Regions from separate parts of the Halobacillus litoralis genome, predicted to be linked through region 1. Evidence: riboswitches for the same ligand, from Rfam matches in the RefSeq annotation. Region 1 holds a riboswitch; each other region holds the start of a gene.
The links. A riboswitch is a leader RNA that binds a small molecule or an ion and turns the genes downstream of it on or off. The one in region 1 is predicted to bind S-adenosylmethionine.
Positions count from the first base shown of each region.

Region 2: another riboswitch for S-adenosylmethionine. It lies ahead of LC065_RS07860 (acetyl-CoA C-acyltransferase); the one in region 1 lies ahead of LC065_RS03070 (PLP-dependent aspartate aminotransferase family protein).
Region 3: another riboswitch for S-adenosylmethionine. It lies ahead of LC065_RS09655 (methionine ABC transporter ATP-binding protein); the one in region 1 lies ahead of LC065_RS03070 (PLP-dependent aspartate aminotransferase family protein).
Region 4: another riboswitch for S-adenosylmethionine. It lies ahead of LC065_RS15825 (phosphoadenylyl-sulfate reductase); the one in region 1 lies ahead of LC065_RS03070 (PLP-dependent aspartate aminotransferase family protein).

Region 1 is NZ_CP129016.1:584,594-592,612, reverse strand. Features, by position in the region: gene LC065_RS03090 (hypothetical protein) at 95-265, opposite strand; gene LC065_RS03085 (bifunctional diguanylate cyclase/phosphodiesterase) at 379-2,523, shown strand; gene LC065_RS03080 (NUDIX hydrolase) at 2,816-3,418, shown strand; gene LC065_RS03075 (trans-sulfuration enzyme family protein) at 3,478-4,623, shown strand; SAM riboswitch class I at 4,697-4,807, shown strand; gene LC065_RS03070 (PLP-dependent aspartate aminotransferase family protein) at 4,945-6,723, shown strand; partial or broken gene LC065_RS03065 (dicarboxylate/amino acid:cation symporter) at 7,256-8,019, shown strand, end outside.
Region 2 is NZ_CP129016.1:1,552,207-1,560,225, forward strand. Features, by position in the region: gene LC065_RS07855 (acetoacetate--CoA ligase) at 1-955, opposite strand, end outside; gene LC065_RS07860 (acetyl-CoA C-acyltransferase) at 976-2,130, opposite strand; SAM riboswitch class I at 2,202-2,309, opposite strand; SAM riboswitch class I at 2,377-2,481, opposite strand; gene LC065_RS07865 (hypothetical protein) at 2,737-2,859, shown strand; gene LC065_RS07870 (hypothetical protein) at 2,872-3,087, shown strand; gene LC065_RS07875 (S-layer homology domain-containing protein) at 3,429-6,986, shown strand; gene LC065_RS07880 (hypothetical protein) at 7,238-7,648, shown strand; gene LC065_RS07885 (hypothetical protein) at 7,769-8,019, opposite strand, start outside.
Region 3 is NZ_CP129016.1:1,916,696-1,924,714, forward strand. Features, by position in the region: gene LC065_RS09625 (acyl-CoA dehydrogenase family protein) at 1-1,261, shown strand, start outside; gene LC065_RS09630 (arsenate reductase family protein) at 1,996-2,355, shown strand; gene gcvH (glycine cleavage system protein GcvH) at 2,439-2,822, shown strand; gene LC065_RS09640 (toprim domain-containing protein) at 2,945-3,292, shown strand; gene LC065_RS09645 (thioredoxin family protein) at 3,304-3,615, shown strand; gene LC065_RS09650 (TlpA family protein disulfide reductase) at 3,755-4,177, opposite strand; SAM riboswitch class I at 4,268-4,374, shown strand; SAM riboswitch class I at 4,601-4,709, shown strand; gene LC065_RS09655 (methionine ABC transporter ATP-binding protein) at 4,792-5,817, shown strand; gene LC065_RS09660 (methionine ABC transporter permease) at 5,810-6,478, shown strand; gene LC065_RS09665 (MetQ/NlpA family ABC transporter substrate-binding protein) at 6,502-7,359, shown strand; gene LC065_RS09670 (carboxymuconolactone decarboxylase family protein) at 7,426-7,791, shown strand; gene LC065_RS09675 (YuzK family famiily protein) at 8,019-8,019, shown strand, end outside.
Region 4 is NZ_CP129016.1:3,087,545-3,095,563, forward strand. Features, by position in the region: gene LC065_RS15790 (assimilatory sulfite reductase (NADPH) flavoprotein subunit) at 1-1,051, opposite strand, end outside; gene LC065_RS15795 (uroporphyrinogen-III synthase) at 1,075-1,887, opposite strand; gene LC065_RS15800 (NAD(P)-binding protein) at 1,875-2,501, opposite strand; gene LC065_RS15805 (sirohydrochlorin chelatase) at 2,498-3,256, opposite strand; gene cobA (uroporphyrinogen-III C-methyltransferase) at 3,270-4,046, opposite strand; gene cysC (adenylyl-sulfate kinase) at 4,060-4,656, opposite strand; gene sat (sulfate adenylyltransferase) at 4,671-5,810, opposite strand; gene LC065_RS15825 (phosphoadenylyl-sulfate reductase) at 5,824-6,558, opposite strand; SAM riboswitch class I at 6,641-6,746, opposite strand; SAM riboswitch class I at 6,917-7,013, shown strand; gene LC065_RS15830 (sulfite exporter TauE/SafE family protein) at 7,132-8,013, shown strand.

The DNA.
Region 1 (8,019 bases):
GATTTGTAGGTGTACCACTCATATGATAACAGAATTTTCGGTCATTAAGGGAGGGAAGCATTAAAAAAGTGATCTCGCATTTGAGATCACTTTCTTAATCTTCATCGTCGGAATAGTGGTGGTAGAGAGCTTCGCTTTCAGAGTGGACTTCCTCATCATCGGCTTGATGGGAGAAGGATTGGTTGTAGCTCAACTTTCGGTTGAACACTTGGGCCATTTCATTGGTCTGCTCGACAGTACCTCGTCTTTGTTTTTTCTGCTTCATAAAAACTTCCTCCTTTTTAGGTAGTTTTCCTCGTGAAAAAAGGATTAAACTTTAGTTCTAATTTTCCGATATTTAGGAAGGAGAGAATAAAATTTTTAGAGTAGGTGAACGGAATGGCTCGGATAATCGAACATCCTTGGGATACACTTAAGCAGCTTTCCATCCCTATATGGTTCTTTGATATTGAAAAAGAAAACATCTATGTGAGTGAAAGGTTGAAAGATCAATGGAAGCTGGATTCATCTGTTTTGAACCGGCATGATTTAATGAAACTCATACATAAAGATGATATAGCATATCTGGACCATCCTGCGATGACGAAAGACAATCGTCATTTTTTTTATATGAATTATCGTTTGTTGAACAATGGACAGTACGAATGGGTGAAGGATATCGTCACGCCTTTTTTTAATGAGGATGGAAAAATCATGGGGTACACAGGCATGAGTGCACCTGATGCTGCTTACATTGAAGAGTTGGGCCGCATAAAAAAAGCGGTCGTGGAGATCGGTGATGCTTTCCTTTCCTATAATGGACAAGAATTTTTTGATTTTCTTGTTGAGTATTTATCCTCTGTCCTTGGTGTAGACACTGTGTTGGTCGGAGAATTGACTGGAGAAGCGAAGGTTGAAGTGACTGCTATCTCCTTGTCCCACAAAGGGGAAATAAGTTCTGGGCTGCAATACGCGTTAAAAGGCACGCCTTGTGAGCAAGTAGTGATGACTCATGAATGTTATTATCCTAATGATGTAGGGAGACTTTTTCCTGAAGATATCACAATCAAGGAGTACGGAGTAGAGAGTTACCTCGGGAAAGCTTTGCTTAACTCAGATGGTGAAGTGATCGGAATCCTTGCGATCATGGATAACCGGACACAAACGAGCGGTCCATTAAGCAAGGCTCTTTTTCAGATTTTTGCTGATCGGACAGCGAATGAGCTTTCCCGAATGCAAGCGGAAAAGAAGCTTGAGATGTTATCTCAATACGATCCTTTGACAGGTCTTGTCACGCGTAGCTATCTGTCGGGAATCCTTGAAGAAAGGATTCAGTCCACGGATGAAAAGGAGAACAACATTGCTCTCTTACTCATTGATATTGACAATTTTAAAATGATCAATGATTCATGGGGACATACCAAAGGGGATGAGCTGCTCCGTCAGTTCTCCCGTTACTTGAGGCAGACATTCGCTCAGCATGATGCGGTGATTTCCAGGATTAGCAGTGATGAATTTCTGGTCCTTCTCATACATGTCCAAAGCATTGAAGAGCTAGAGGGAGTCAGTGACCACGTCATACATTCAATGAGGCGCCCTTTTCTTATTGGAGAAAAAGAGTTCTACAATACGGTGAGTATTGGTGTCACGTTCACCCCGGCGCGTCTCCGAGATCATTACAGTGGAGAAACACTTTTACGCCATGCGGATGCAGCGATGCATAAAGCGAAGAGAAGCGGAAAAAACCGCTATGCGGTTTATGAAGAAAAGATGAGTGAGCAGATGAGAGAAGAGCTCCATTTGAAGCAATCGCTCCATCATGCTCTTGATAAAAATCAGTTTGAGCTTCATTATCAACCTCAAGTATGCGGGCGAACGTCGCAGGTGATCGGGTACGAATCACTCATTCGCTGGAATCATCCAGATTACGGTTTGTTATCTCCCCATTATTTCATCAGTCTGGCTGAAGAGTCTGGGATGATTATAGAAATCGGGGAATGGGTGTTGAAGGAAGCCTGTCAACAAACAAAAAGGTGGCAGGTGGAAGATCATAGACCGGATTTAAAAATTTCGGTGAACTTGTCTGCTCAGCAGTTTAAGGATCTGAATCTTCCAAGGAAAGTTCTTAAAGCCCTCAAAGATTCAGGGCTTCCTCCTGACAGCTTGATCCTGGAAATTACGGAAACGATGGTCCTTCAAGATTTCGACCGTAGCACAGACACATTGAACGGTTTGCGGGAAAAAGGGATCAAAATTCATTTGGATGACTTTGGTGTCGGTTTTTCTTCCCTCAGTTATTTGAACCGTCTGCCTGTAGATGCGATAAAAATCGATCGATCATTCATCAATCAAATTGGTGACCGAGGGGAAGAGGTGCCAATCGTTAATGCCATCATCAGTATGGCGAAAAGTCTTGGCCTGCAAGTCATTGCTGAAGGTGTGGAAACAAGTGAACATATTGCATACCTAAAACAAAAAGGCTGCTATGAATATCAAGGCTATTACTTCAGTAAACCTGTTCCGGCGAGTCTTGTGAGTAACTAATAAGGAGGCAGAGGTATATTCTTTTCGCTTCCTGCTTTTTTGTTATTATTTAGTGGAATCACCTACTTCCATAGAGTAAGCAAGGAGAAGAAAAATTGGAGAAGTTTAGGGGTTGGAATCATTGCTACTACAATCATTCTCGAGTCTTCATCGTTATCCGTGGATTTTTTGATGGTATAAATCAAGGATTCTAATATTAGCAATATCCACAACAGGGGTTGTTTCGGGCTCAGAGTGACACGCTCTGAGCTATTTTTGTTCTATGAGGTCATTTTTGGAGGAGGGAATACGTATGGCAGAAATGTTAACGATTTTTGATGAACATGAGCGTCCGATTGGAATTAAGGAAAGGGAGCGAGTACATAAGGACGGGGATTGGCACGAAACGTTCCATTGTTGGATGTTCCACAAGGAAGCTGAAACGACCCATGTATTGCTTCAACAAAGAGCGGATCACAAGAAAGACTTCCCGAGTTTGCTTGATATTACCGCTGCGGGACATATAGAAGCGGGAGAGGATGTGCTTTGGGCTGGTGTCAGGGAAATTGAGGAAGAAGTCGGTTTGACGGTGGTGCCTGACGATTTAATCCACCAAGGTGATTATAAGGAAGAACTGAAGGAAGGGGCGTCTCTCATAGACAGGGAGATCTGCCGCATTTATCTTCTTCCTTGGACCAAAGACATGGTCTTTAAAATCGGAGAAGAGGTGAAGGACATCATTTCTGTGTCACTGGCTGATATGGAAAGTTTGACGGATAAACAACAAATCGTGAAGGGGGTCTCTATTCTTAGTGGTGATGAGAAAGTAGTGACTCATAAAAATCTTGTCCCTCATGAGAAAGGATACGAGCGGTACATTTTTCAAGCCATCCGTGAATATGTCGCAAAACTTTGACAATATTCCAGCTTGTTCTATATAATTTCTGATTAAGTGATAGAGAGAGGAGACGAACGATGACGAATACATCTTTTGATACGAAAATCGTGCACCATAAGGCGGATCAACGTCTTGTCCCGAATAGCAAGAGTACACCGATTTACCAGACGTCCGCTTTTACATTTAAAGATTTAGATCACTTGGAAAGTTATTATGAGGGAAACAGCCCATATTTATATACACGAGAGAGGAACCCCAATACAGATGAACTTGCGGGTACCGTTGCGGAATTGGAAGAAGCACCAGCCGGAGTGGCGTCTTCATCCGGAATGTCAGCCATCCTTGCAGGCATCCTTGCAGTGGCAAAGCCTGGGGATCATATCGTTGCCGCAGAGGATGTTTATGGAGGTTCACACAAGCTGATCACTAAAGAGCTGGCCACGTTCGGTATTGATGTAACGATGGTTTCTTTTTCAAATCTGGAAGAGGTTTCAGAGGCGATCACCCCTGAAACGAAACTTCTCTATACGGAATCGATCTCAAATCCTTTTTTACGGGTGGAAGATTTAGAAGGATTAGTCGCTCTTGCCCGTAAAAAGAATGTGAAGACGATGGTTGATAATACATTCGCCACCCCATACTTATTGCAGCCCTACACGCATGGTGTCGATCTTGTCGTCCATAGTGGGACGAAGTATATTGGAGGTCACAGTGACGTAACGTGCGGGGTGTTGGTCGGCAAGGAGGAATTGGTTCAGGCGGCTACCCAGAAGATTGTCACGTTTGGTGCGAATCTCAGTCCGTTTGAAGCATGGCTTACTCAACGCGGAGCCAAAACTTTAGGTCTTAGGATGAATAAACAATCTTATAATGCAAAACAAGTAGCAACAGCCCTTGAAAATCATCATGCGGTCCGCACGGTCTATTATCCTGAAAAGGTTTCGGAAAGAGGGAATGGAGCTATTGTGACCATCGAGCTTAATGATTCGATTGACATAGAGGCGTTTTTCCGGTCGCTCGGATGGGTGAAGATTGCTCCTACGCTCGCGGGAGTAGAAACGACGGTTTCTTATCCTATTCGTACGTCTCATCGTGCGTTATCGAATGCTGAACGTGAGAATATCGGCATCAATGATTATGTGATTCGATTGTCTATCGGGATTGAAGACCATGAAGATATTATAGAGCAGCTGACAAAAGCAATCACAGAATCGGAGAATTAAATTTTCTAAAATGATTGACTTTTCTGATTGTTGTTCGTTATAATTCTCAACATAATCAATCAACTGCATACCACTCTTATCAAGAGAGGCTGAGGGAATAGGCCCTGTGAAGCCCGGCAACCTTCAAACATCGGTTTGAAAAGGTGCCACGTCCTACAGATCATGACGATCTGACAGATAAGAGGAGGAATTGAAATGACAAACCCTCTTCTTATTTGGAAGAGGGTTTTTTGCTGTTCAGAAAAAGATCCATGGACGATTCGTACAATTAAAGCCAACTATCTCTATAAGAATAGATAACTTTTTGAGGAGGAAGTAATCATGACGAATTCATTTGAAAGCTATGATGTAGATACGATTTCTTTACACGGAGGACAGTCGCCGGATCCGACAACAGGTTCTCGTGCTGTGCCGATTTACCAAACGACCTCCTATGTCTTTCATGACACAGAACATGCCCAGAGCCTTTTTTCACTTGATGAGCCTGGAAATATTTATTCGCGAATTGGAAATCCGACCGTGGATGTTTTTGAAAAAAGGATGGCCCTCTTGGAAGGTGGGGTTGCTTCTGTTGCGACGGCTTCCGGGATGTCGGCCATTGCTTTATCTATTTTGAACATTGCAGGGTCCGGGGATGAAGTGGTTGCCGCAGCGAACCTTTATGGTGGAACTTACAATTTATTTGCTAACACTTTACCGCGATATGGCATTAAGGTTCATTTTGTCGACCCAGAGGATCCTGAAAACTTCCGCAAAGCCATTACAGACCGAACAAAAGCGGTCTTCGCTGAAACGATCGGAAACCCAAGCCTTCACGTGCTGGATATTGAAAAAGTAGCGGCTGTTGCTCATGATCATGACCTTCCCCTTCTGATCGACAATACATTCGCTACCCCTTATACTTGCCGGCCCATTGAGCACGGAGCCGACATCGTCATTCACTCCGCAACGAAATGGATTGGTGGCCACGGGACGGCCATCGGAGGAGTTGTTGTAGACGGAGGACAATTCAATTGGGGGAACGGCAAGTATCCGGTTTTCACAGAGCCTGATAGCAGTTATAACGGAATCGTTTACACCGCAGACTTCGGGACGCTTGCTTATATTACGAAGCTGCGTGTCCAGTTGCTTCGTGATTTTGGTTCGTGTTTGAGCCCACAGAATGCTTTCTTGTTATTGCAAGGGTTGGAGACGCTGCACTTACGTGTTGCCCGGCATGGAGACAACGCCCATGAAATTGCGGAATACTTACAAGGTCATCCTGATGTGGAATGGGTTTCGTATCCGGGGTTGTCCTCACATCCCGCTCATGAACTAGCCAACCGTTACCTTAATGGAGGATATGGTTCGATTGTTAACTTTGGTATTAAAGGCGGACGGGAATCCGGGAGAAAAGTGATCAATAATGTATCGCTCTGGTCTCATGTAGCAAACGTCGGTGATGCGAAATCATTGATCATCCATCCCGCTTCCACGACACACCAGCAATTATCTGTCGAAGATCTTGCTGCCAGTGGGGTGACAGAGGAATTGATCCGCTTATCCATAGGACTTGAGTCGAGCAAAGATTTGATCAACGACCTTGATCGTGCCATTGCGAAAGCAACAGGAAGAGAAACGGAACAAACAGCGATTACTGAAAATGATGAAGGTGTGATCAAGTGGGCCTTGAGTTCCTCTAAAACCCAAGAAGGTGGGGGAACGCGTCCGAAACGTTTGGCGGTTGTAGGGTTGAGTGGAAAGCCTTCACGTCCAAGCCATCGTCTAGCAAGAAAAATGCAGAGGATGGGATACCAAATCGTCCCCGTAAATCCAAGAGAAACAGAAGTCCTTGGAGAAAAAGCGTATCCAGACCTTAAATCGATTCCATTTAAAATTGATGTCGTTCAAGTGTTCCGCAGTCCGGAAGCTGCCATTGAGATTGCTAAGGAAGCAGCAGGTATCCGGCCGGACGTTTTTTGGCTGCAAGAAGGTGTCATCGCACCGAAGGCGGCCCAAATCGCAAGTGAAGCAGGGCTTGAAGTCGTTCATAACCGGTGTACGTACAAAGAGGCCCAGCGGTTGCGGGGATCCATCGATACGTATGCGTGTGAAATTTAATAAGCAAAAGAGCTCATTGTTATAGGGAGTTAGTTTTGCGGGGAAATAGAAGAAGCAGGAAGGTAGCTGATTCTTTATAAAAAACGGCCGTCAAACTGGTGGCCGTTTTTTTATGCAACCGGATAATAGTATATGCATGGACATATGGGAATTCATGAATATGTAATAAATTCTAAACATTCTCATAATCTAGCAATAACTATGGATCACGCGGTTTCAAAGGCTATTGAAAGTTATGCAGCACCATTTGGTACATCGTTGTATATGAAACTACCAGCAAATTCTATTCAATTTTCAATCACTCTATGATATAATTTATAAAGCACATGAACACCTGTGTTGGCTGCAACCATCTTTGTTGAGCCTGTAACACATTCACAACAAGGCTCAAAGGTACCGAATCCTATATTGTAAGTAAGTCTTTTTTTAATGCTTTTTTGGACATGGATGGGAACATGTCGTCTTTTAATTTTTTCACTTTTTAAACAAAATAATAAGTAAGCGCATTCATAATATTGTAGGAGGTTACTGCATGAAACTAACAACCAAGATTTTTATAGGTTTGTTTCTTGGTGCTGTTGTAGGCTTGGGTCTGCATTTAGCTGCACCGGATCTTTTCAGTACGTTAGATGCTTTTGTTTTTGGTCCTTTAGGTACGGTATTCTTAAATCTTATTAAAATGCTAGTTGTACCAATCGTGTTCTTCTCTATCACCCTAGGTACCGCTTCTCTTGGTGACCCTAAGAAATTAGGTAGAATCGGTGGGAAAACCATTGCGTTTTTCCTTGTTACAACGACGATTGCGATCAGTATCGCTATTTCCCTTGCGTACGTTTTCCAGCCTGGGAATATTGACATCAATCCTGCTGGTGCAGAGTATGAAGCTCAGGAAGCACCTGGCGTCGTTGAAACATTTACAAACATTATCCCAACGAACCCTATCCGGCAATGACGGAAGGGAACATGCTTCAAATTATTGCCTTTGCTATCTTCATCGGTTTCGCACTTGCGATGCTTGGTAAGAAGACAGAAGGGATTTACAAGCTTGTCGAACAAGGGAATGAAATCATGATGTTCCTTGTGAATTTGATCATGCGCTTTGCTCCATATGGTGCCTTCGGTCTACTTGCTTCCGCAATCGGAACGATGGGAATCGACGGCATGAAAGGGATGGCTATGTACATGTTCGTCGTTATCCTCGGATTAATCATCCATGGAGTCGTGACGTATGGCTCTGCTGTCGCTTTCCTTGGTAAAATGAATCCAATCAAGTTCGTCAAAGGGTTCTTCCCTGCG
Region 2 (8,019 bases), 970 kb from region 1:
ATGGATACATCATCCAGGCGGTATTGGTGTACCAGAACAACACATCATTTTGCTGGACATCGCAATGCAGCTGGTGTTCTTTCACATGTTGCAGGAGTGTCCCCCCGACCGAATGGACGATCGCTTTCGGCAGTCCCGTCGTTCCCGATGTATATAAAATGTATAAAGGATGATTAAAAGAAACGGGTTGGAACGTTGGCTCTACTGCATCATTGTTGCAAAGTTCGTCCCAGGATAGAGATTGTAGTCCTTCAATATCCGTTTCACCTCCGAACGTCACAAGAGCAGATAGTCCTTCCAGATGTTCCGTCGTCTGCTTGATTTTTTCTTTGATCTGGAATGGCTTTTGCTTATATTGATAGGAGAGCGTAGCAATCAACACTTTCGGTTTCACCTGACCGATGCGATCGACGATCCCTTTCGTCCCGAAGTCAGGGGAACAGGAGGTCCATGTCGCCCCGAGTGAAGTGGTCGCAAGCAAGGCGACCAACCCTTGGATATCGTTCGTCGTGACCCCGGCCACACAATCGCCTTCCTGTATACCTAATCGCTTTAACCCTTCCTGAGCTTTGGCAACTGATTGCCTTAGCTCATGTAAAGTAATACTTCGTTGAATGCCTTCCTCATTCGCTTCATAGGCAACGATTCGATCAAGAGAACCGCGCAGTAAGTTTTCGGCGAAGTTCAACCGTGCTTCCGGAAACCAGGTACTATCCGGCATGGAAGTGCCTGGGACAAAAACACGGTCTCCCTTTTCTCCGATAATTCCCGCATAATCCCACACCGCTGACCAAAACTCTGAAAGGTGGGAAACGGACCAGCGGTGGAAACGTTCATAAGGGAAAAGCGGCTGGCCGGTATAGTCAGCAAAAGCTTTGATGTGCGATTGTTCTATTCGTTCGCTCGATGGCTCCCATAGATAAGGGGAACGCTGAGCGGTGATCGTTGTATTCATTGGGTTTGTCTCCTTTCGAGTTATGAATAAGGAACTTCAATCAACAGGGCCATACCCTGTCCACCACCGCCGCAAAGGGAAGCGATGCCTTTTCCTCCGCCGCGTCGTTTCAGTTCATGGGCAAGGGTCAAAACGAGCCGGAATCCTGTGCCTCCTAAAGGGTGACCAAGAGCGATTGCGCCACCGTTCACATTGACCCGGTCATAATCGATGCCAAGCTCCCGGCAGCTGCCGATAACAACACTGGCAAAAGCTTCATTGATTTCAAATAGATCGATATCCTCGGTCGTCAATTGGTGTCTGTCTAATAGTTCTTGGATCGCTTGCGATGGTTTGGTTTGTAAACTCGGATCAGGTCCGGCAATCTCTGACCAATCTATGATCTCGGCGAGTGGATCCTGGCCGAGTGATTCTGCTTTCTCTTTAGTGGTAACGATCCCAACGCTCGCCCCGTCCGTCATCTGCGACGCATTGCCTGCCGTAATCGTGCCTTCGTTGGAAAAGGCGGGGGAGAGGCTGGATAACTTTTCTACTGTCGTTCCTTTGCGGATGCCTTCATCTTCCTCGAGTAATCCTGTAAAAGGAGTGATTTCAGGTTGGAACCATCCATTTTCCTGAGCGTGAGATGCTCGTTGCTGGGAAAGGGCGGCATATTCATCTTGTTCCTCACGACTGATCTCGAAGGAGCGGTTTTTCTCATCGGTAAGAGCGCCCATCGAGACATCGGTTAAGGCACACCATAAACCATCGTTCAGTAATGTGTCTTTTAGTAGGGCATGACCAAGTCCGGAAGAAGCACGTACAGGAGCGGTATGAGGTGCATTCGTCATCGAGTCGAATCCACCGACGATGTATAACTCTCCTTCATTCAATTTCAGTCTTCGGGAGGCATCCGCAATCGTAGCGATCCCACCCAAACAGACATTATTCAATGTGATGGCAGGTGTACTGATTTCCACCCCCGCTTTATAAGCGACTTGCCTCGCAGGGTTTTGGCCGCCCCCAGCCTGAATCACTTGGGCAAGCAGCACACCATCCGCCTGTTTGGCTATCGGATTTTTCTCTAACAAAGCGCTTAGCGCATGCGATCCTAGCTCGGATGCGGTTTTCTTTTTCAAAGCCCCTTTCCACTTTCCGAACGGGGTGCGGATGCCATCTAGTAGTACTGTAGTCATCTATGTATCCACTCCTTTTTGTATAATAGAAAGAGCCCTCTTCACAAAAATAAGAAGAGGGCTCTTGGCTCTTCTTATCTTCCAGGATCATCTCCTGCAGGAATTAGCACCTTATCAAGCGTTTGCTTGATGGTTGCCGGGCGTCAACGGGCCAGTCCCTCTGCCTCTCTGGATAAGAATTAAGTATTCAATTGGAAAATATAAAACCTCTCTATCAGCGATAGAGAGGTTAGAGATTATGTAAATCTCTTATCTTCCTGAGCGTTCACTCAGTAGGATTTGGCACCATGCTATGAATATAGCGGTTGCCGGGTTTCACAGGGCCAGTCCCTCCACCTCTCTGGATAAGATGTTCTTTCGTTATTTGGTTAAGTGCCATGTTAGCAAGGGAAAGGACAAGTGTCAATGCATTTTATAGAAAAGTGTGAAAATTTATTTTATTTGATCCCCAAGCTCAAGCGTTTTAGAAAACTAATAGATAGCTCAACCGCAGTGGTTTTCGCTAGTTTTCCGTATCTTTTTCGATTTTACAGGTGTTTAGGTTTTTTATGACCACCTAGGTTTGGTCTTATTAATAAAGTCGTTTTTATTAGGAGAAGCAGGAATTTGGATGAATCGTGTAGTAAATATTTAGTACAAGAATCTATTTTTATTCTTGTCATCCTCGTTATTACTAACATTCAAAAGAACCGACGGAGGGATGGAGGAGCGAGTGAAGATATCAAATAAGGGGGCATACACATGGCAGAAGTATCTTCGATGAAACAGGCTGTTGATGTTTTACTTAAAAAGGGATTATCCAAGCGGGACATCCTAACCAATGTAGATAACAGCCATTTCCCGTTTGAGGATGAAGAAGTTGTGATGACTTTTATTGATCTACAAATTGAGTGTTCCTCTGATGATGAATTTGACAAGTTGGTCGAGTATTTATATGGATTTAATTTGAAACAATAATAGATTTATTCAATTTCGCTCTTTAGCTACTTATTTATAGGATCAGTAGGAGAGTGCAGATATTGCTTAGTAAGTGGTAGAGTCTAACTTTAGCTGTTATATCGAATTGAAGACTGGCGTAGTATCCTCAGTTTAGGTTGGGTACTACGCCATTTTTTTTGGTTATTAAAGCATATTATAGGGTCCTAAATGTGGTTTTTGAGTTGAAAACTTTAGTCTTGTTTATTTAAAAATAATTAACAATTCATCGTGCTTTTATACTAAAATAGAGGTTGTGTAAATAATGTGTGAATACATAAAGAGAAGATTTTTCTTCGTAAAAGAAAGAGGAGAGTGAGTGAATGTTTTTTAAAAAAGGAAAAATAGAGCGTGTACTTGTGCTTGCCATCCTGGCGCTTATTGTCTCGCTGGGAAATTCGGAGGTTAGTTATGCAGGTTCGGATGTTACTCCACCTGTACTAAATGATTTAACTGTTTCAAAAAAGGAAGCTACAGTAGGAGATGAAGTGACAATCACAGCTGATGTGATTGATGATTTATCAGGAGTAGATAGGGTTAGTATCAAGTATGAAGCGCCAGAAGGAACCGCAACAAAATACGTAACACTAAGGTTAAATGCTGCAACTAGCAAATATGAAGGTAGTCTTGAAATTGGAGATTACGATGTTGCAGGAGCATGGAAAATAGATTACTTATACGTAAAAGATGTCCAGGATAACTATTATTATTACTATAATTCTGATGGTGGTTATGAGTATAAACGGGAAACCTCAGAGTATATAGATCTAAGTCCTTATAATATAGTAGTGTCGGGGACGGAAGAAGATAAACAGCCTCCAAAGCTAGACAATCTTCAAGTAACTCCTCTAGATGTAACAAAAAGGGATATTGTAAAGATATCAGCTGAAGTCAGTGATAATTTATCAGGGGTAGATAGGGTTAGTATCAAGTATGAAGCCCCAGAAGGAACCGCAACAAAGTACGTAACATTAAGGTTGAATGCTGAAACTGGAAAATATGAAGGTAGCCTTGAAATTGGAGATTACGATGTTGCGGGAGCATGGAAAATAGATTACTTATACGTAAAAGATGCCCAGGATAACTATTACTATTATTATAACTCTTACGGTGGTGCAGAGTATAAGCGGGAAACCTCAGAGTATATAGATTTAAGTCCTTATAATATAGTGGTATCTGGGACAGAAGAAGATAAACAGCCTCCAAAGCTAGACAATCTTCAAGTAACTCCCACTAATGTAAAAAGGGGAGAAGTAGTAAAGTTCAGTGCTCAGGTAAGTGATAATTTATCAGGAGTAGATAGGGTCAGTATCAAATATGAAGCGCCAGAAGGAACCGCAACAAAGTACGTAACATTAAGGTTGAATGCTGAAACTGGAAAATATGAAGGTAGTCTTGAAATTGGAGATTACGATGTTGCGGGAGCGTGGAAAATAGATTACTTATACGTAAAAGATGCCCAGGATAACTATTACTATTATTATAACTCTTACGGTGGTGCAGAGTATAAGCGGGAAACCTCAGAGTATATTGATCTCAGCTCTCATGATGTAGTGGTAGAAGAAACAGATAAGATTGCACCAATAACAAGCGTGGATTTCACCTCATCCACTCCAATGAAGAATGGATGGTACCCTTCAAATGTTACAGCTACTTTAAGCGCAACAGATGAAGAAGCAGGTATCAAAAAGATAGAGTATCGGACAAATGAAGGAAATTGGATCGAATATACAGAGGCCTTCGAAATCAGCCAGGAAGGCGAAGTTCAGCTTGATTACCGAAGCGTAGACCATGCTGGCAATATAGAGGAAATTCAAACCGAGATCATCAAAATAGATAAAACATCGCCGGTGACGACAACTTCTGAAATTCCTTCCGGCTGGGGTAATGAAGAAATAGAGCTATCCTTAACGGCTAGAGATGAATCTTCAGGTGTAAGTTCTATTGAATATAGAATGAACGAAGGTGAGTGGACTGCCTACGATACACCTATTACGATTGATGAAGAAGGTAAACATGTCATTGAATATCGAAGTACAGATCAAGCTGGGAACCAGGAAGAAATTCAGACGGTCGATGTCAATCTTGATTTTGGATCCCCAGAAACTACAATGAGTTCCGTGAGTGATGTATGGCATAAATCCAATGTGGAAGTAACATTAAGTTCTTCAGATGGTTTGTCAGGCGTCTCAAGAACGGAATATAGAGTGAACGAAGAGGAATGGGCAACCTATGATACTTCTATTCTTGTTGAAGGAGAAGGAAGCAATAAAGTAGAATTCCGAAGCATCGATCATGCTGGAAACGTAGAAGCGACACAAAGCAAAGTGATTAAAGTAGACAAAACCGCACCAGTGACCACAGCTGAAGAAGTACCGACGGACTGGTCCAATCAGGATGTTGAGCTAACCTTATCGTCTTCAGATGAGTTGTCAGGCGTGTCTTCCATCGAATATAAAATCAATGATGGCGAGTGGAAAGACTATAGTGATCCTATTAAGTTAGATCAAGAAGGATCGACAACGATTGAATTTAGAAGTAGTGATAACGTGGGTAATATAGAAGAAGTTCAAAATGAAACAATTAAATTGGACAAAACGGCACCAGTTACTTCAGTTAACGGAGTCCCTGAAAAGTGGGCGAATAAAACGACAGAGATCACATTAACTTCTAAAGACCAATGGTCAGGTGTAGCTACGATTGAGTATAGAATGAACGAAGGGGAATGGACAGAGTATAGCGGTCCGATTACCTTCCAGCAGAAGGGCGAAAATGTCATTGACTATCGCAGTGTCGATACAGCTGGGAACGTAGAAGAGTTTAAGAGTTTAACTGTGAAATATGACGATCATGCTCCACAAACATCAGCTAGTGATGTAGGTAATCAATGGCATAACTCCGAAGTAGAGGTATCCTTGAGTTCCACTGATCCATTATCCGGAGTGGCTAAGACAGAATACCGAATCAATAAGGGAGAATGGAAAGAATATACGACTCCTGTATTGATTGATGAAGAAGGCAGCCACACTGTTGATTATCGCAGTATCGATTATGCGGGCAACAAAGAAGAGGATAAAAGCATCACAATTATGCTGGATACAACGGCTCCAGATACAGCAATGAGTACTGAAAAGCGAGATGGTGATTTGGAGGTAACCCTGAGTTCTTCCGATGTACTGTCTGGGGTGAGCAAGACAGAATATCGAATCAATCAAGGAGAATGGAAGGAATATAACTCTGTAATTCAATTAAGCGAAGAAGGAACTCACACTGTCGACTATCGTAGTATCGATTATGCAGGGAATGTGGAAGTAATCCAATCTACGGAGTTAACGATAGACAAACCTTCCAATGACGGTACTTTTAAAGATATCAAAGGCCATTGGGCGGAAGACAAAATAAATTATTTAGTACAAAATAACTTATTATCGGGGTATAAAGACGGTACCTTCCAACCTGATGTAAATATAACGAGGGCTGAAGCAGCAACCGTTATTTCCAGGGAACTAGAACTTGAGAAGATTGGATCTGACTTTACAGATGTTTCAGAAGATCACTGGGCGAGCGGGTACATTGGTGCAGCCGCCAAGGCCAATATCCTCTCAGGCTACAAGGATGGAACCTTTCACCCGGATGAAAATTTAAGTCGAGCAGAAATGGCAACCATCGTTTCAAGAGCTTATCAATTACAAGGCCAAACCGATATTTTCTCAGATACGAAAGGGCACTGGGCGGATTCCTATATTCAAACCCTGGCAGCCAATAATATAACAGTTGGGTACCCGGATGGAACCTTCAAACCGGAACAGGAAATTACCAGAGCTGAATTTGCCTCTTTTGTAGCGAGAGTATTGGAAGACAGCTTCAGAGTAACTGACTGACAATAATGAATCATCATAGAATCTGAGCATAAAAACACCTTCACAGTCTTATAAACTGTGAAGGTGTTTTTTAATAGACCTTACTCCGTTTCTAAAAATGGAAAGGGATTCCTGTGCTTTTTATTGAATATCTAACGTAGGTGGTTGTTCGTGTTAATGGGAATATGGTTACGTGAACGTTCAATAGATTGAAAACCTTAAAAAATAACATCTACTTATTTATAAAAGAGGCATTTCCAGGAGGTATTGAAATGATTAAAAAATTATTCTTTTACGTATTCATCATGTTCGCTCTTAGCGCTTGCAGCGAGCAGAGTGTATCGGAAGAAGAACTTATCACAATAGAAGAGGTGCAAACGGCTATTACAGATCAAGGATTGGCTCTAGAGGATGCAGATTTACCAAGCATCAATGCTTTCACAAGAGAATTAAATGGTGTTTCTCCTGAAGCATATTTTATAGATGGTAATACGCTCTCTATTTATGTATTTCCTTCCACAGATGCACGAAAAGAAGGAATGGATGATTTTGAAGAAAAATCAGCTGCAGCTGGAGTCGTTGAACACGAAAAGTACATGCATAAAAACATCTTGGTATTTTACGAATTTGGAAATGAGGAAACGGATAGTAAATTGAAATCTGCAATAAATGGATTAGAGTAATCCTGTGATTGATTCAAGTTATCGGCTCAGATCTCTCCTGAAGTACTCGAAGTGATGAAATGTAAACAGAGTAGCATCCTATTTAGGATGCTACTCTGTTTCTGTTGAGAAAGGGAATATTTAAGGATTGTAATAATAATCAGGATCATTCATGAAGCGGTTAAAGACATTCCATCCTTGTTGCTCTTTAACTTCATAGGTTTCAGTATTCGTGGCTGCTCCATTTTCAAAATTAATTTTCCAATCGTTAATAAAGAAAGACCAGGTTGAATTATTGTAAATGATGGTTTGGAAATGGTTATCCTTTACATGTTTGATCCCGTCTTGTGCGAAGCAGAACATAGAGTTATCTGTATCCATAACCCCAATTC
Region 3 (8,019 bases), 1.3 Mb from region 1:
TGTTTTAAACGGTGAGAAACAGTGGATTACCAACTCTGCTTTCGCTGACGTCTTTGTTGTATATGCAAAAATCGACGGCGATAAGTTTACTGCTTTTATCGTGGAGCGTGATTACCCAGGAGTATCTACAGGACCTGAAGAGAAGAAGATGGGGATCAAGAGTTCTTCCACTCGTACATTGATTCTAGAAGATGCTGAAGTCCCTGTTGAAAATGTTCTTGGGGAAGTTGGCCGCGGGCATGTCATCGCATTCAACATTTTAAACGTTGGTCGTTATAAGCTCGCTATTGGTGGAGTAGGGGGATCTAAGCGAGCAATTGAACTTTCTGTCAAGTATGCAAAGGACCGTAAACAGTTCAAGACTCCAATTGCAAGCTTTCCATTGATTCAGGAAAAGATTGGTTCCGTAGCAGCCAACACCTATGCGAATGAAAGCTCCGTATATCGTACGGTAGGGTTATTCGAACAAAGCATGGGTAAATTGTCTGACGAAGAGCTGAAAGATGGCGCTGCCGTTGCTAAAGTAATTGCAGAATATGCAATCGAATGTTCACTGAACAAAGTGTTCGGTACAGAACTCCTTGACTTTGCCGTTGACGAAGCGGTACAAATCCATGGTGGATACGGGTTCATGGCTGAATATGAAGTGGAAAGAATGTATCGTGATTCCCGAATTAACAGAATTTTTGAAGGGACGAACGAAATCAACCGCATGATCGTCCCGGGTACATTGTTGAAGAAAGCGATGAAAGGCGAGTTGCCTCTCCTTCAGCAAGCGCAAGCCCTTCAAGAAGAAATCATGATGATGATGCCGGAAGAACCAGGTGTAGAAGTACTGGAACAAGAGAAATATTTGCTGAAAAATGCGAAGAAGATTGGCCTCCTTTCCGCAGGTCTTGCCGCACAGAAATACGGAGAAAAACTGGAAAATGAACAAGAACTCCTTGTAAATATCGCTGATATGGTAGGCGAGATTTATAACATGGAATCTGCCGTTCTTCGTACTGAAAAAGCGATCAACAAATCAGGAGAAGAGAAGAACAAACAAAAACTTCTTTATACGCAAGTGTATGTGCAGGAAGCCTTTAACCGTATTGAAGGACATGCGAAAGAAACATTAATTGCAGCGGAGTCCGGGGATTCCTTAAGAATGATGCTCGGTGCCCTGCGTAAACTGACACGCCATACACCGACGAATGTTATTCCTAAGAAGCGTGAAATCGCCAAAACATTGATCGAAGCCGAAAAATACACGGTCTAAACTTTTTGATTGAATGTGATACAGGGCCTGCACTTTCGAAAACGCGAAGGTGCAGGCCTTTGTTTTTCCCTCTTCTTAAACAATATGGCAGGATACTTGAAGACTTAGTTTCGAGACTTTTATTGAGTGGGTGGGACTGCGGGGAATAACTCGCTTTCCGCGGGAGCGCGGTGAGCCTCCTCGGACTGCGTCCTGTGGGGTCTCACCATGCACTTTTTTCCCGCAGGAGTCTCGCCATTCCCCTCCGCCCCTTTATCGTGGAAAATTCTCGAAACCACTACTGGAAAAATCAGCTTGTATCGTGAGGGAAGTGGATAATATCAACTCATCCTAGTGGGCATTTAGAACGTAAATGCTTGATACAGAGCGCTTTATGCCTGCTTAGGAGAGACGAGTGGGAGCCATACTTCTCGATACAGGGGTTCGTTTTTCCTTCAATGAGATGGGGTGGTTGGGAAGCTGCGAGACTCCCGTGGGAGAAGGAGATAGGCGAGATCCCGCAGGACGTAGTCCGAGGAAGCTCGGCGCTCCCCCACAGGAAAGCGAGTAGCTTCCCAGCCACCCCTAACGCTCAACCAGGGCAACGAAGCCTGAAAACATCTCGAAACTGAGTCTTCAACAAAGCGATTATGGAAGAGCTTTGGGTGAATATGAAGACAATCTTAGAAATAAATGAAATCTTTACCTTCGTTATGATAAAATATTAGACAATAAGAATGAAGGAGGGTGTGTAGATGTCTTTAACCTTCTATTGGTACCCGAATTGCGGTACATGTAAAAAAGCTAAAAAGTGGTTGGATGAGGAAGGGATTGACTACGAATCTGTACATATTGTCGATAATACCCCCTCAGAAGAACAGTTGAGAAGCTTTGTTGCTACTAGTGACAAGCCTGTAAAGAAATTCTTTAACACTAGTGGGAAAAAGTATAGAGAACTGAATATGAAGGAAAAGCTAAAAGAAGCAGAGGAAGCCGAAATGATGGAGTGGCTTGCATCTGATGGGATGCTGATTAAGCGGCCCATCCTTACTGATGGTGAAAAAACAACGGTAGGGTTCAAGCAGGAAGAGTTTGAAAACGTTTGGGCTCAGTGAGCACATTATTGGGAATAGAAGCCTATAGCTTTTATGTTTATATTAGTTTTTAAACTATAATTATTTTTTTGGAGGTAATTAAAATGAGCGTACCTAAAGATCTGCGTTATTCTGAAGAACACGAATGGGTGAAAGAAGAAGGGGAGAAGGTTAGAGTCGGCATTACTGAATTTGCGCAATCAGAACTTGGAGATATCGTATTCGTAGAACTTCCTGAAGTTGGGGATGAACTAGAAGCGGATGAGCCATTTGGCAGCGTAGAATCTGTCAAGACAGTTTCTGAACTTTATGCCCCTCTTAGTGGTACAGTTGTAGAAGTAAACGAAGACCTGGAAGACAGTCCGGAGTTTGTAAATGAATCCCCTTACGATAAAGCATGGATGGTTGTTGTTGAACCAAGTAACAACTCTCAAATCAACGACTTAATGACTCCGGAAGAATATGAAGCCATGATCGATGAAGACTAATAAAAGTGCATTGGACAGGCAGGGCTTTAAGAAACCTTGTCTGACATGATCGCGTTTGATCTTAATCATGTTCAGACCATGCCTGATTGGCATGGTCTGTTTCTATATAGTAGGTGATGAAGATGGATGGAGAACGAATCGTCATTGTTGAAGGAATCACGGACAAGAAGAAATTGAATAAAGTTCTTGATGAAGAGATTGAAATCATCTGCACCCATGGTACTTTAGGAATCGAGCGCATGGAAGAAATGATATTTGATCATAACTTAGATGATCGAACAGTGTATATTTTAGTAGATGAAGATGACTCTGGCTACAAATTAAGAAAACAATTGACTGAAGAGCTTCCTCACGCCGAGCATATCTATATAGATAAGGCTTTCAGGGAAGTGGCAGCTACCCCGGAACCTGAATTGGCAAGAGCCTTACTTAGTAGACATTTCAATGTAAAGTCGATCTATTTAATTTAGGAGGAAGACTTTTGCAGGAAATAAAAACAACAGAAGTAAAGAAGCTCTTCAATACTCCACAAAGGACCCTCATATTCGTTCACAGCCCTTTTTGTGCAACTTGTCATTTAGCACGTCAAATGCTTACAACACTTGAAGCTGTTTTTAATAGAGAAGTTTTTATGGAAATGAATGCTTCTCTACACCCCGAGTGGATGCAGCATTATAAGATAAAAAGTGTTCCGTGTCTTCTAGTGACCAGTGGAGGAGAGGTAGAAGAAAAGATTTATGCGTTTCACTCTGTTTCCTATATGTATGAGAAAGTAGTCAATTTTGTTGAATAGTGTTTATATTTCCCAGGAAATGACCGCTAGTGTAGAATTGAAAAATTCTCTTTAATACTTAAGTGAGATGTGGAAGTTATTCAATAATAAAAAAGAGAGCCAAGGCGTTGCAACGCCTTGGCTCTCTTTTTTATGAGAATTATACGATTTCTCCTAATTTGCTAACAATATCTAAAAAAGAGGCCTGATCGCCAAAATTAGCATGGATATCTCCTTGTTGATCAATGATGATGGTGGAAGGAACACCATGACAATTGTAGAGGTCATAAACGGAGCATCCATCATCAGAAAGAGTAGGTTGTGTTAAAAACTTTTCGTTGAATTCAATGCTTTCCTCTATATTCCGCTCCCTTCCAGTTACATTGATCGTCATCATTTTTACTTTGTCATGGTCCATCGTTTTGTACAGTTGTTCTTTCATAGGTAAGTCTTTTCCACAATCGGGACACCATGAAGCCCAAAAGGTCAAGACAATAACTTTCCCTAAGTCTTCCTCAAGTTTATAAATAGAAGAGTGGTCGTTAATATAAGGTAGTTCAAATAAAGGGGCTTGTTTACTCAAGGTCATTCTCCTTTTATTTATCGAAGGTTATGGATTGACGCTCATCTATTCCCCATGCTAACATAATTATTAATTTCATATCGACATCTTCACTTATCCAGAGTGGCGGAGGGACTGGCCCTACGATGCCCGGCAACCGGCAGGTACACTGCACGGTGCTAATTCCTGCGAAGTCTTATGACTTTGATAGATGAGAAATGTAAAAACGACAAATCTCTTCTATTAAAGAAGGGATTTTTTTATTGTTTAAATTGATGGAGTATTGGATGTTTTGTGTGGATGATGTAAGGATTTTTTTAGTGCATGTGGATTTTATTTTTCTGAACAATCTGTTTATGAGTTGACACAAAATTCGTACGGTGCTAAAATCCTCTTTGTACTACTTAAACGAGTTAAAGCAATAATAAATTAATAGATTAAAATCTCTTATCCAGAGTGGCGGAGGGACTGGCCCGATGATGCCCGGCAACCGGCAATACTGTTTTGCTCAGGTGCCAAATCCTGCAAAGTATAAAGCTTTGACAGATGAGAGAACAGATTTTTAGGTATGAATAAAAACGCCATTCTGTTCTCAAGACAGAATGGCGTTTTTTTTGGAAGTGGAGGGAAACAGCATGATTAAAATTAAAGGACTATCTAAGATATTCCACACGAAAGATCAGGATGTACGCGCAGTGGATGATTTAAGTCTTAATATTAACAAAGGAGAAATTTATGGGGTCATCGGCTATAGTGGGGCCGGTAAAAGTACATTCATTCGTTTACTGAACCGGTTGGAAGATCCCACAGAAGGAAGTGTTCTTGTCGATGAACAGGAACTTACGTCTTTAAGCAAAGGGAAATTAAGGTTGGCCAGACAAGAAATCGGAATGATCTTCCAGCATTTCAATTTGCTCTGGTCACGAACCGTTCATGATAACATCGCTTTTCCTTTAGAAATTGCAGGGATCCCAAAAGCAGAAAGGCAAAAACGTGTCGATGAATTGATAGAATTGGTGGGGTTAAAAGGCCGAGGGGGTTCTTATCCATCCCAATTGAGCGGTGGACAGAAGCAAAGAGTGGGAATAGCCAGAGCGCTCGCAAACAACCCTAAAGTTCTTTTATGTGATGAAGCCACATCCGCGTTGGACCCTGAGACGACGGATTCGATTCTTGATCTTCTGGTGGATATCAACGAAAAGCTCGGACTTACGATTGTTCTCATTACACATGAAATGCACGTCATTCGCAAAATTTGTCATCAGGTGGCGGTTATGGAAGATGGAAAGATTGTTGAACAAGGAGAAGTGCTGGATGTCTTTCTTCATCCTCAAAAACCGGTTACGAAGAAGTTTGTGGATCAAGTAATGGGGGACCCGGAAAAAGAGACGTCCCTGCAGGTGATCAAAGATAATTATCGGTCCGGAGAAATCATACGTCTTCACTTTGTGGGAGAAAGTACAAATCAGGCATTAATTAGTGATTTATCAAGGAAGTTTGAAGTGGATGTCAATATTCTTCATGGAAAGATTACCCAGACACAGAAGGGGGCGTATGGGACAATGTTTGTTCAGTTTGACGGAGATCAAACAGAAGTCCAACGTGCCATTGAATATATTGAATCAACATCTGTAGAAGTGGAGGTGAATCCACATGTTTAATCAATGGTTTCCGAACGTAAGAATGGAAGACATGATTACAGCTACAAACGAAACCCTTTATATGACGCTGGTTTCTGTCGCTGGGACATTCGTTTTAGGTTTGCTTTTGGGGCTCCTCCTTTACTTGACTGGGCCCGGTGGGATTTGGTCAAATAAAACGTTGAATTGGATCACTGCTTCCATCGTTAACGTATTTAGAGCGATCCCTTTTATCATTCTTATATTGTTATTGTTCCCGTTTACTGATTTTCTGTTGGGGACCATTCGAGGACCGCAAGCAGCATTACCTGCACTGATTATTGGGGGGGCGCCATTTTATGCCCGTCTGGTGGAAATTGCTTTGAAAGAAGTTGATAAAGGTGTCGTGGAAGCAGCAAAATCAATGGGGGCGAAGTATTCCACCATCATTTTCAAAGTATTGCTTCCAGAATCGATGCCAGCTCTAATATCAGGGATTACCGTAACAGCTATCGCATTAATTGGATATACCGCAGTAGCCGGTGCAATCGGATCTGGTGGTCTTGGAGATTTTGCCTATTTCTACGGGTTCCAAAGAAGTAACTTTGATGTTGTATTCATTTGTACCATCTTAATCATATTCATTGTGTTTATATTCCAATTCATCGGAGATGCCATCTCACGGAAATTGGATAAAAGATAAAAAATAAAAGGGAGAGAATGAAAATGAAAAAAATCTGGACAAGTTTAATTGCTGCTTTGCTTATCGTTGTTCTCGCAGCTTGCGGATCATCGAGTGAGGATGAAAATACATCAGGATCTGAAGGTGAAGAAGGTGGAACCAAAGAGATAAAGGTAGGAGCTACCAGTGTTCCTCATGCTGAAGTCCTTGAAAAAGCAAAACCTTTGCTTGAAGAAGAGGGCATTACGTTAGAGATTGAAGAATATCAGGATTACATTTTACCGAACCAAGACTTAGATGAAGGCCGTATTGACGCGAACTATTTCCAAACGATCCCTTATATGGAGATCCAAGAGGAAGAGAAAGGGTATGACTTTGCCAACCTTGGGGGTATCCATATTGAGCCTATCGGAGTTTATTCTCAAAAGTATGAAAGCCTGGAAGACGTTGAAGAAGGTACGACACTAGTAATGAGTCGTTCGGTCTCCACTCACGGTCGAATTCTATCGCTCTTAGAAAAAGAGGGACTGATTAAATTGGATGAAAGCGTTGAAAAAGTAGATGCTACCGTACAGGATATTGTAGAAAATCCTAAAAACATCGAATTCGATACAGGAGTAGATGCAGCTAACCTTCCACAAGTTTATCAACGTGAAGAAGACGTGCTTGTAGCGATCAATACGAACTATGCCATTGAAGCGGGACTGTCTCCTAGCGAAGATTCAATTATTCTGGAGGAATCTGATTCTCCTTACGTGAACGTTGTTGCTGCTAATAGTGAAGATAAAGACAATGAAGCATTGAATACACTTGTAGAAGTTCTTCGTTCTGAAGAGATCGTGAACTTCATAAAAGAAGAATATGACGGTGCTGTTGTGCCGGTATCAAGTGATGCTGAATAACGGATAAAATGGGTGACTGCGGTTTATACTAACCGCAGTCACTTATTTTTATTGGGAGGTTTTCATATGCAGGAGCAAAATATGACGTGGACGCAAACGTATTTACATGATTATAAAGAAGGAATGGGAGCCTTCAGAGAGCACATGCCGGAAGTTTCTCATAAGTTCGATGAATTTACACAAGAATGTTTTAAAGCTGGAGAACTATCTAAAAAAGAGAAGCAATTGATGGCATTAGGAATCAGCATTGTTGCACAGGATGAGTATTGTATGATCTATCACACGAAAGGCTGTGTCGATCAGGGCGCAACAGAAAAGGAAATATTGGAAGCTTGTGGTGTTGCAGCTGCATTTGGAGGGGGAGCGGCTTTAAGTCAGGCCGTCACACTTGTACAGGATGCATACATGGATTTGACGACTACGGTCAATTAAATTAAATAATTAGAAAATTCAAGGAAATCGAATGTATTCTATATACTCGCCCGGGGTAAACGCTTACATTAACGAAGAGGATTTGTTTTGCATGAATTTAAAGTTTCAAGAGGTTTTATTTGGGTATAAGAATTGTGGTACTTTAAATTGTGTAAATAATCTGAAAGGATTGATTCGTTATTAGTGACGATCTGAACTTGAATTACACTGCTGATATGGAGAAAGCCA
Region 4 (8,019 bases), 1.4 Mb from region 1:
CATTCATTTTTCCCCTGGAAGCCACCAGTTGTTTGAATTCTTCATGATCTGTGAATACTGCTATTTTTTGTAGTAAGGGTATGGTCAAAGCCGTAATCTCGTAATGAGAGGTCAGAGCTTCCCGTAAAGCACGAACTTCTCCATCTTTGTTTACAATGACAGATAAATCAGGGTCCCACTCCATTTCCTCAATCAGCTCATCTACTAGCGCTTCTTCATTGTTCGGATAAATCCCCAGGCTATCCCCCGGCTCATAATTAAGATTCGATCCCTCTAGGTCGATCTCCAAATGGCGCGTCTCTTTATTGGAGCCGCGCCCGCTGAGATTGATGTTCTCCAGCACCTCGGCTTGGAATGGATTTTTTTTAGAGTACGTCGGTCGATCTGTAACAGCAGAGATTTGTTCAACCGGTGGTGAGACATGTTCCTTCGTATCGCCTAATGTGTCAAGCACTGCATTCCACCATGCTTCAGCATTTTCTTCATAATCCAGGTCACAATCGATACGTGAATGAATCCGCTCAGCACCAAGTTCCTTCAACCGTTCATCGATTTCTTTCCCTGTCTGACAAAAGAACTCATAAGAGCTATCACCAAGAGCAAGGACAGCATACCTCACTCCATCTAACTTCTGCGCTCTTTTACTGAATAAGAAATCATAAAAAGTCAACGCATTATCCGGTGGGTCTCCATCTCCATGAGTACTTGTTAAAATCAATAAATCCTGTTCATTTTTTAAGTTTTTCGGTTTGTATTCATCCATATCCAAAACTTTGGTTTCAAAGCCTTTTGCTTTTAACCGGGCTCCATAATCTTCAGCAAGTGCCTGACAGTTCCCGGTGTGTGACCCATACAACAAAGTTACCTGCCGGGCAGCCGACTCTTTTTCTTCTCCTTGTTGACCCTGTACAGCAAGGGAAGCAGAGTTCAGGTCGGCAGCTAAATAACCGCTCAACCATATTTTCTGTCGATCATCCATCGTCAAAAGCAAACGGTTCAATTGTTCCGTTTGTTCTTGATCAAAAGGACTGTTCCTGACTTCAAGATTCAACATTGACACCTCCACCGTGATCGCTATTGGTTCAACACTTCCGATTGAAAATACTTGTCAAGCTCGACAATCATCGCACCCATTTTCGAGCGGTCAGGTTGAACGACCGAAGTGACCCCATGGTCATGCAGGGCTTGGGCGGTTACTTTCCCAACAGCTACAGCCTGGACGTGATGATTGAAAGCTTTCAAGACATGTTGAAACCTGTCTGTTTGAATAAATAAATTTTTAACCTGGGTTTTGCTTGTGAAAACCACCGCATCCAGTTGAGCGTTTGTTATATGATGTGTTAAGTCTTCCACGATCGCAGGATCAGGCGGTAGAAACTTGTAAGGGTTAGCTTTGTAAACGCTGTAACCTTTCTTCTCTAATTTACTTATCAAGTACTCTTCATCTTCATTGTAGGTTTGGAGAAAAATTGATTTTTGCTCTGTTTGATTTACGTCCGGGATCTGACTCAATAGATTTTCCATCGTTCCGTCTGCAGATAGGACATCAGGGAATAAATCATGGGCTTTTAACCAGTCTTTCGTTTTCGAGCCACGAATAGCAAGAAAGTCTTTTTCCAACTTTTGAAGAAACCTATCGTCCTCTCCGACTTTTATCGCGGCGTCCCCTAGTGTCCGAGCCCCAATTCCTGTCGTTAAGATAACCCTGTTGAACGATTGACGAATGTAGTCTCCCACATGACGGCGTGATGCTTTTTCATCCAGCAGCTGCTTCCCTTGCAGTGGAAAAACATACGGTTTCCCACCCATGTTTGTAATTAGTCTTTCAATCGCATCCGAGCGGCGGTCTGCCGCTATGCCAATCTTTTTTCCTTTTAATCCCGACAAATGATTCCTCCTCCTTTTTTATGTATTTCTCCCTTGAGGATCCACTGTTGTTCCCGTTCTAAGTAAGAGGGATCTAGCATTTTTTCCAGATACATGTCTTTTTCCGCTTTAGACATAGGAGAGGCCTTCACTATTTGCCTGCACTCGTATAAGAAATCCATATACTCCTTATAGGCAGGCGGAAACCGTTCTTCCCATTCTTCCCGCAAACGGCGGGCCAACTTAGGGCTTGCCCCTTGTGTGGTAACAGAGATGTTAAGTTTTCCCCTGGAAAATTGGGCAGGAATATGAAGGTTCCCACCATTTCCACCATCCGCCCTGTTCACAAGAGGCACATCCTCCGCAAGCTTGGTGATTCTGTCATTTGTCTCGTAGTCATTTGTCGCAATTACTATAAGAAAAGCGCCGATTACATCACCACTTTCAAAATGACGGTTCACCCATTGTATTTTGTTATTCATTATCATCCTTTTCAGACCAGTTGTGATAGCAGGACTGACAATTGTGGTCCTTGCCCCTTCACGCTGTAAAACCTCCGCCCTTTTCTCAGCTGTTTTTCCTCCTCCAATGATGATGACATCCTTTTGTTTCAAGTCCACGGAAAGCGAAATCACCTCACCCCCTCCTCCTCTTCCATCCCTTTTTTTAATGCCTGGTTGACTCGATCAACCAGGGAGTGGATCATATTCGGATGGTCATTTAAATATGAAGCGAGATAAACATGGTCTCCGTTGTCTCTAGCATCCCGCACACTTTCTTCCAAAGAGTCAAAGAGGAGGCCGGTAAACCACAAATAAGGGACGACAATCGTTTTAGAATAATTCCTTAGCGATTCTTCAAACGCCTCCGTAAATGGCGGGGAAAGAGCAGCCAGGTAGCATGTTTGGATATGTGGGATCGAACTCTTTTCTTTCAACGTGCCAGCAATGGATTCAATGGATGTTTTTGTAGCGGGATTCCTGCTCCCTCTTCCTACGAGTAATACGTTGGTTGTTTCATCGAGTTCGGCAGGAAGTTCTTTCAGACGATCTACCAGTACATCCGTGATTCGTTCCTGCACCCCAAGCGTTTGACCATAGGTGATTGATATGTCTGGATAAATTACTTTCGCCTTCTCCATTTCACTGGGAATATCCTTGAAATAATGCCCGGCACTTAAGAGCAGAACAGGGATGATGACGATCTTATCAGCCCCTTTTTCCACAAGTCGGCGGATGCCTTCCAACACATCCGGATCGGCCAACTCAAGAAAACAAATATGAAACAGTTCGCAATCAATCCTTCGCTGAACTTGGGTTAACAGGTGAATGGCTTCCTCTTTCGCTTGATTTTTCCTACTGCCATGACTGACATATAAAACGGCTTTCATGGTACCCCCACTTTCACACAATGCCTGTGGCCATGTCTTTAAGGTTTTCTTCCAGGGAAGACTCAAACCATTTCAGACGTTCTCGTAACCGGACTACATCACCTACGATGATCATCGCAGGATTCTCGATCATGCTTGATTTTTCGACGATGTCTTCGATTGTACCAGTCACTGTTTTTTGCTCTTCTGTTGTGCCCCATTGAACCAAAGCTACAGGTGTATGAAGAGGTCTTCCATATTTCAAGAGTCGTTCACATATGTGAGGCAGCTTCTTTACTCCCATATAAATGCACAAGGTATCCATACTTTTTACGACTCGCTCCCAATACGCTTCTTCATCACTGTCTTTTTTATGGACACCTGAAATGAACGCGACCGAAGAACTGTAATCCCTATGAGTCACAGGAATCCCTGCATAAGCAGGGGCTGCAATGCCTGAAGTGATTCCGGGCACGATTTCATAAGAAATGCTTCTTTTAGCGAGTGCTTCCGCTTCTTCTCCTCCACGTCCGAATACGAATGGGTCTCCCCCTTTCAAGCGGGTAACCACTTTCCCTTTTAGGGCATGTTTACACAAGAGATGATTGATTGTCGTTTGACTAAGGGCATGATGGTCCGGACGTTTGCCACAAAAAATAAGTTCCGCGCCTTCCTTCGCTTCATCCAGAAGCTCTTGATTGATCAGGCGATCATATAGAATGACGTCTGCCTTTTGTATGGCTTTCAAGCCTTTCACTGTGATAAGGTCATAATCTCCCGGCCCCGCTCCCACAATATACACGTTTGTCATCTTCCGGCCCCTTTCATTCCACCCAATTTTTATCTTGTAAGAACTTGAGTACTTGTTCTGCACAGTTTTCAGCATCATACGTTTTCGAATCGAGCAAAAGTTCCGGTTGAAGCGGTTTTTCATAAGGAGCATCAATGCCTGTAAATTCTTTGATCTCTCCATTTCTAGCTTTCTTATAGAGGCCCTTGGGATCTCGGTTTTCACACTCTTCCAAAGGACAGTCGACATAAATTTCAATAAAATCCCCAGCCGGAACAGACTCCCTTACCAGGTCACGGTCTTTTTGATAAGGAGAAATGAACGCGGTCAAAACGATGGTGCCACTATCGGCAAAGAGTTTCGCTACCTCCCCAATTCGTCTGATGTTCTCCTCCCTGTCTGCTTCTGAAAACCCGAGGTCTGAGTTCAATCCGTGTCTCACATTATCCCCATCAAGCAAATAGGTTTGGATACCTTTTTCATACAAAGCTTTATTCAAATGATTGGCAATGCTTGATTTTCCTGAACCGGAAAGGCCTGTAAACCAGAGCACTCCGCTTTGATGCCCATTTTTCCTGCGATAATCTTCGCTGCCAATGGATGCCTCATGCCAGGTAAGATTTCCACTCATTGTTTTCACCCTTTCTATTCCACTGTTTCTTTCTGCATTCCTTCGATTAATACGTCCACCACTTCAGGGCGGCTGAACGTTTTTGGCGGCTTTTCCCCTTTACGGAGCAGCTCTCTCACTTTCGTTCCAGACAAGATCATGTGATGTTGTTTGTCATGCGGGCAAGTTTTATGTGAAGCCATCGATTCGCAAGCGTTGCAATAAAAACTGTGTTCAAAGAAAAGTGGTGTGATGCCAAGTTCTTCATCTTCATAGTGGCTGAAGATTTTTTGTGCATCGTAAGTACCATAGTAATCCCCTACACCTGCGTGATCTCGGCCGACAATGAAGTGAGAGCACCCGAAATTTTTCCTGACGATTGCATGAAAGATTGCCTCCCGCGGGCCTGCATACCGCATCGCCGCGTTGAAAACAGCCAAGGTGACTCTTTCTTTCGGATAATATTGATCAAGAAGAACTTGATAGCTCTTCATCCGGACATCACTGGGAATGTCATCGCTTTTGGTCTCACCCACCAATGGATTTAAGAACAATCCATCCACCGTCTCCAGCGCAGCTTTTTGGATGTATTCGTGAGCTCTATGGACAGGGTTCCGTGTTTGGAAGCCAACAACCTTTTTCCACCCGAGTTTTTGAAAAAGCTCTCTTGTTTCTTCTGGATCCAGATAAAATGTTTTTCCATGTTCGTAAGGAGGTCTTTGAAATACCTCGATTTCTCCTGCTGCATACCAATCTGCTCGTTTGTATAATTTGTTCACCCCAGGATGCGCAGGATCTGTCGTTAAGTATACGCTTTGAGCTTCCTTTTCCTTATCCGGTTGAAACCGATCCGTTATGCTGATCGTCCCATACACAACACCGTCCTTGACCAACCGGGCTTTGTTTCCAAGCGTCCGGGCCTGTGCTTCTGTGATCGGGAGGGTAATAGGTATACTCCATGGTGTGCCATCTTTCAACCTCATTGTATCGACAACAGATTCATAGTCTTCCTTATTCAAAAATCCTTTTAAGGGACTATAAGCACCGTTCGCAATTAATCCGACATCACTTAGGGCCATCGAATCAAGCTCTATGATATCTTCCGGCAGCTCCTCCGGTCTCGTGTCCTTCCACCTGTTCACAAGCGCACCACCGTGCGGAGTTATAATTGACATAATAATTCCTCCTTTATGAATGTTCCTCTCCCAAAGAATCCGTCGTGTGTAACCCACATTCAGATTTATTGAACCCTTTCCATCTTCCCGTCCTCCCATCGTCGTCAGCAGGAGCGGTACATGGGATGCACCCCACACTCGGATAATTTTGATCGTGCAATTCATTGTAATCCAACCTATTTAGTCGGATATATTGCCATACGTCTGCCCATGACCAGTGAATCAAGGGGCATACCTTAATGGATTTGAATCTCTCATCCTTATTTACGAAATTCGTTTTCTGACGGCTGGGGGATTGTTCACGTCTCAGCCCCGACATCCATGCCGTTCTTCCTCTAAGGGCATCTTCGAGCGGTTTAATTTTACGGATGTAACAACATTGATCGGGATTCCGTTTCCAAAGGGCGGAACCGTACTGCCCGGCTTGTTCTTCCAGCGTAATTTCAGGTTTTATCATCCTTATGTTTAACTTCGGATACCTTTTTTTCACTTTTTCTATCAGTTGATAAGTTTCTTGAAAATGGAGATCTGTATCTAGAAAAACGACTTCAGCATCTGGTTTCTCCTTGGAAATCAAATCGATGAGAACGATCCCTTCTGCTCCGAAACTGCAGGCATACACAAGATCCTCATATTGAGTATAGGCCCAACGAATGACCTCCTCCGCTCCTTTCGTATCGTCGTCTTTCAGTTGATCACCTTTAAATGGATTTTCAAAAGATTGGTAGGTAACAAATGGTTGTTTCATTTCCTCCTCCTTTCTAAAAAGAAAAAATGCCTTTCTCCGTGATAAGAAGAAAGGCATTTACGAATAAACGTATACTACATTCTCCTTATCTTCTCAAGCTCTAACACTTGCTGGAATTGGCACAGTACCTGTATAGATCCGTTGCCGAGGCTTCAAAGGGCCAGTCCCTCCACCTCTCTAGATAAGAATAAGTATGAAATTTTCTGAAAAACAAGTTGATACAAATCATATGCTCCTAAACATCATATGTCAATGCCTTTTTAGGGAAATCAAAAAAATTCTGACTTTTTATACTATATGATTGACAAACAAAACCATGTTCGTTAGTTTAAGAATTATTCTTCAATTACACATACAATCCTTATGAAGAGTCGGGGGAGGAAACTGGTCTGAAGATCCCGCAGCAACCTGAAAAAGGTGCTCATTCCAGCAGCCAAAAGGCTGAAAGATAAGGTGTGGTTACTCCTCCTTCTTTCAGACGGAGGAGTATTTTTTTGATTAAAAAACCAAGTAAATACATAGGAATAATAAAATATCTTTCAAACATGGAATGATTAAAAGGAGTGGTACATTTTGCATAAATTGACGATTTTCACTTTGATTGGCTTTATAGCTCAATTAATGGATGGAGCACTTGGCATGGGGTTTGGACTCAGCTCATCAACCATCCTCTTATCGTATGGACTTGCTCCTGCTGTAGCCTCGGCTTCTATTCATATGTCGCAGATTGCCACCACGGCTGTTTCAGGATTTTCCCACTATAAGTTTGGCAATATCGACAAACGGCTTGTCATGATGATCGCCGTTCATGGAGCTATCAGTGCCTTTTTAGGAGCCGCATTTTTAAGCTATATCCCAGGGGAATTCATAAGACCGTACATATCCATATTCCTACTCACACTAGGGGTTTATATCGTAGTTCGTTTTCTATGCTTCTCGAGAAAAACTCACGTTAATGAAAAAAAGTCAGTAAACAAACGTTTCCTCTTGCCACTTGGAATAGCAGGAGGCTTTTTGGATAGTGTCGGCGGGGGAGGATGGGGACCGGTGAATACTCCCGCGCTTCTTTCTCAATCGGGAATTGCTCCTAGAAAAGTCATTGGAACAGTGGATACAAGCGAATTTCTGGTAACGATTTCAGCAACGGCTGGTTTCTTAATCTTTTTAGGGCATCATTCATTCAGCTGGCTACTCATTGCATCGTTCGTTATTGGTGGTGTTATAGCAGCACCCATTGCCGCCTGGCTTGTCAAAATCCTTCCTTCTGCTATTCTTGGAGTATTAGCTGGAGGTTTTATTATCCTTACTAATGCAAGGACTTTATTATCTTCCATCCAAGTCAGTGATTCGACATTAATGTTTGTCTACACTTTACTGATCTCCGGCTATCTCTTAATCGTCTTTGTTTCAATAAAAAATCACCTTCGAGTCAAGATGGTTCAAAAGCAAACATAAAAAAAC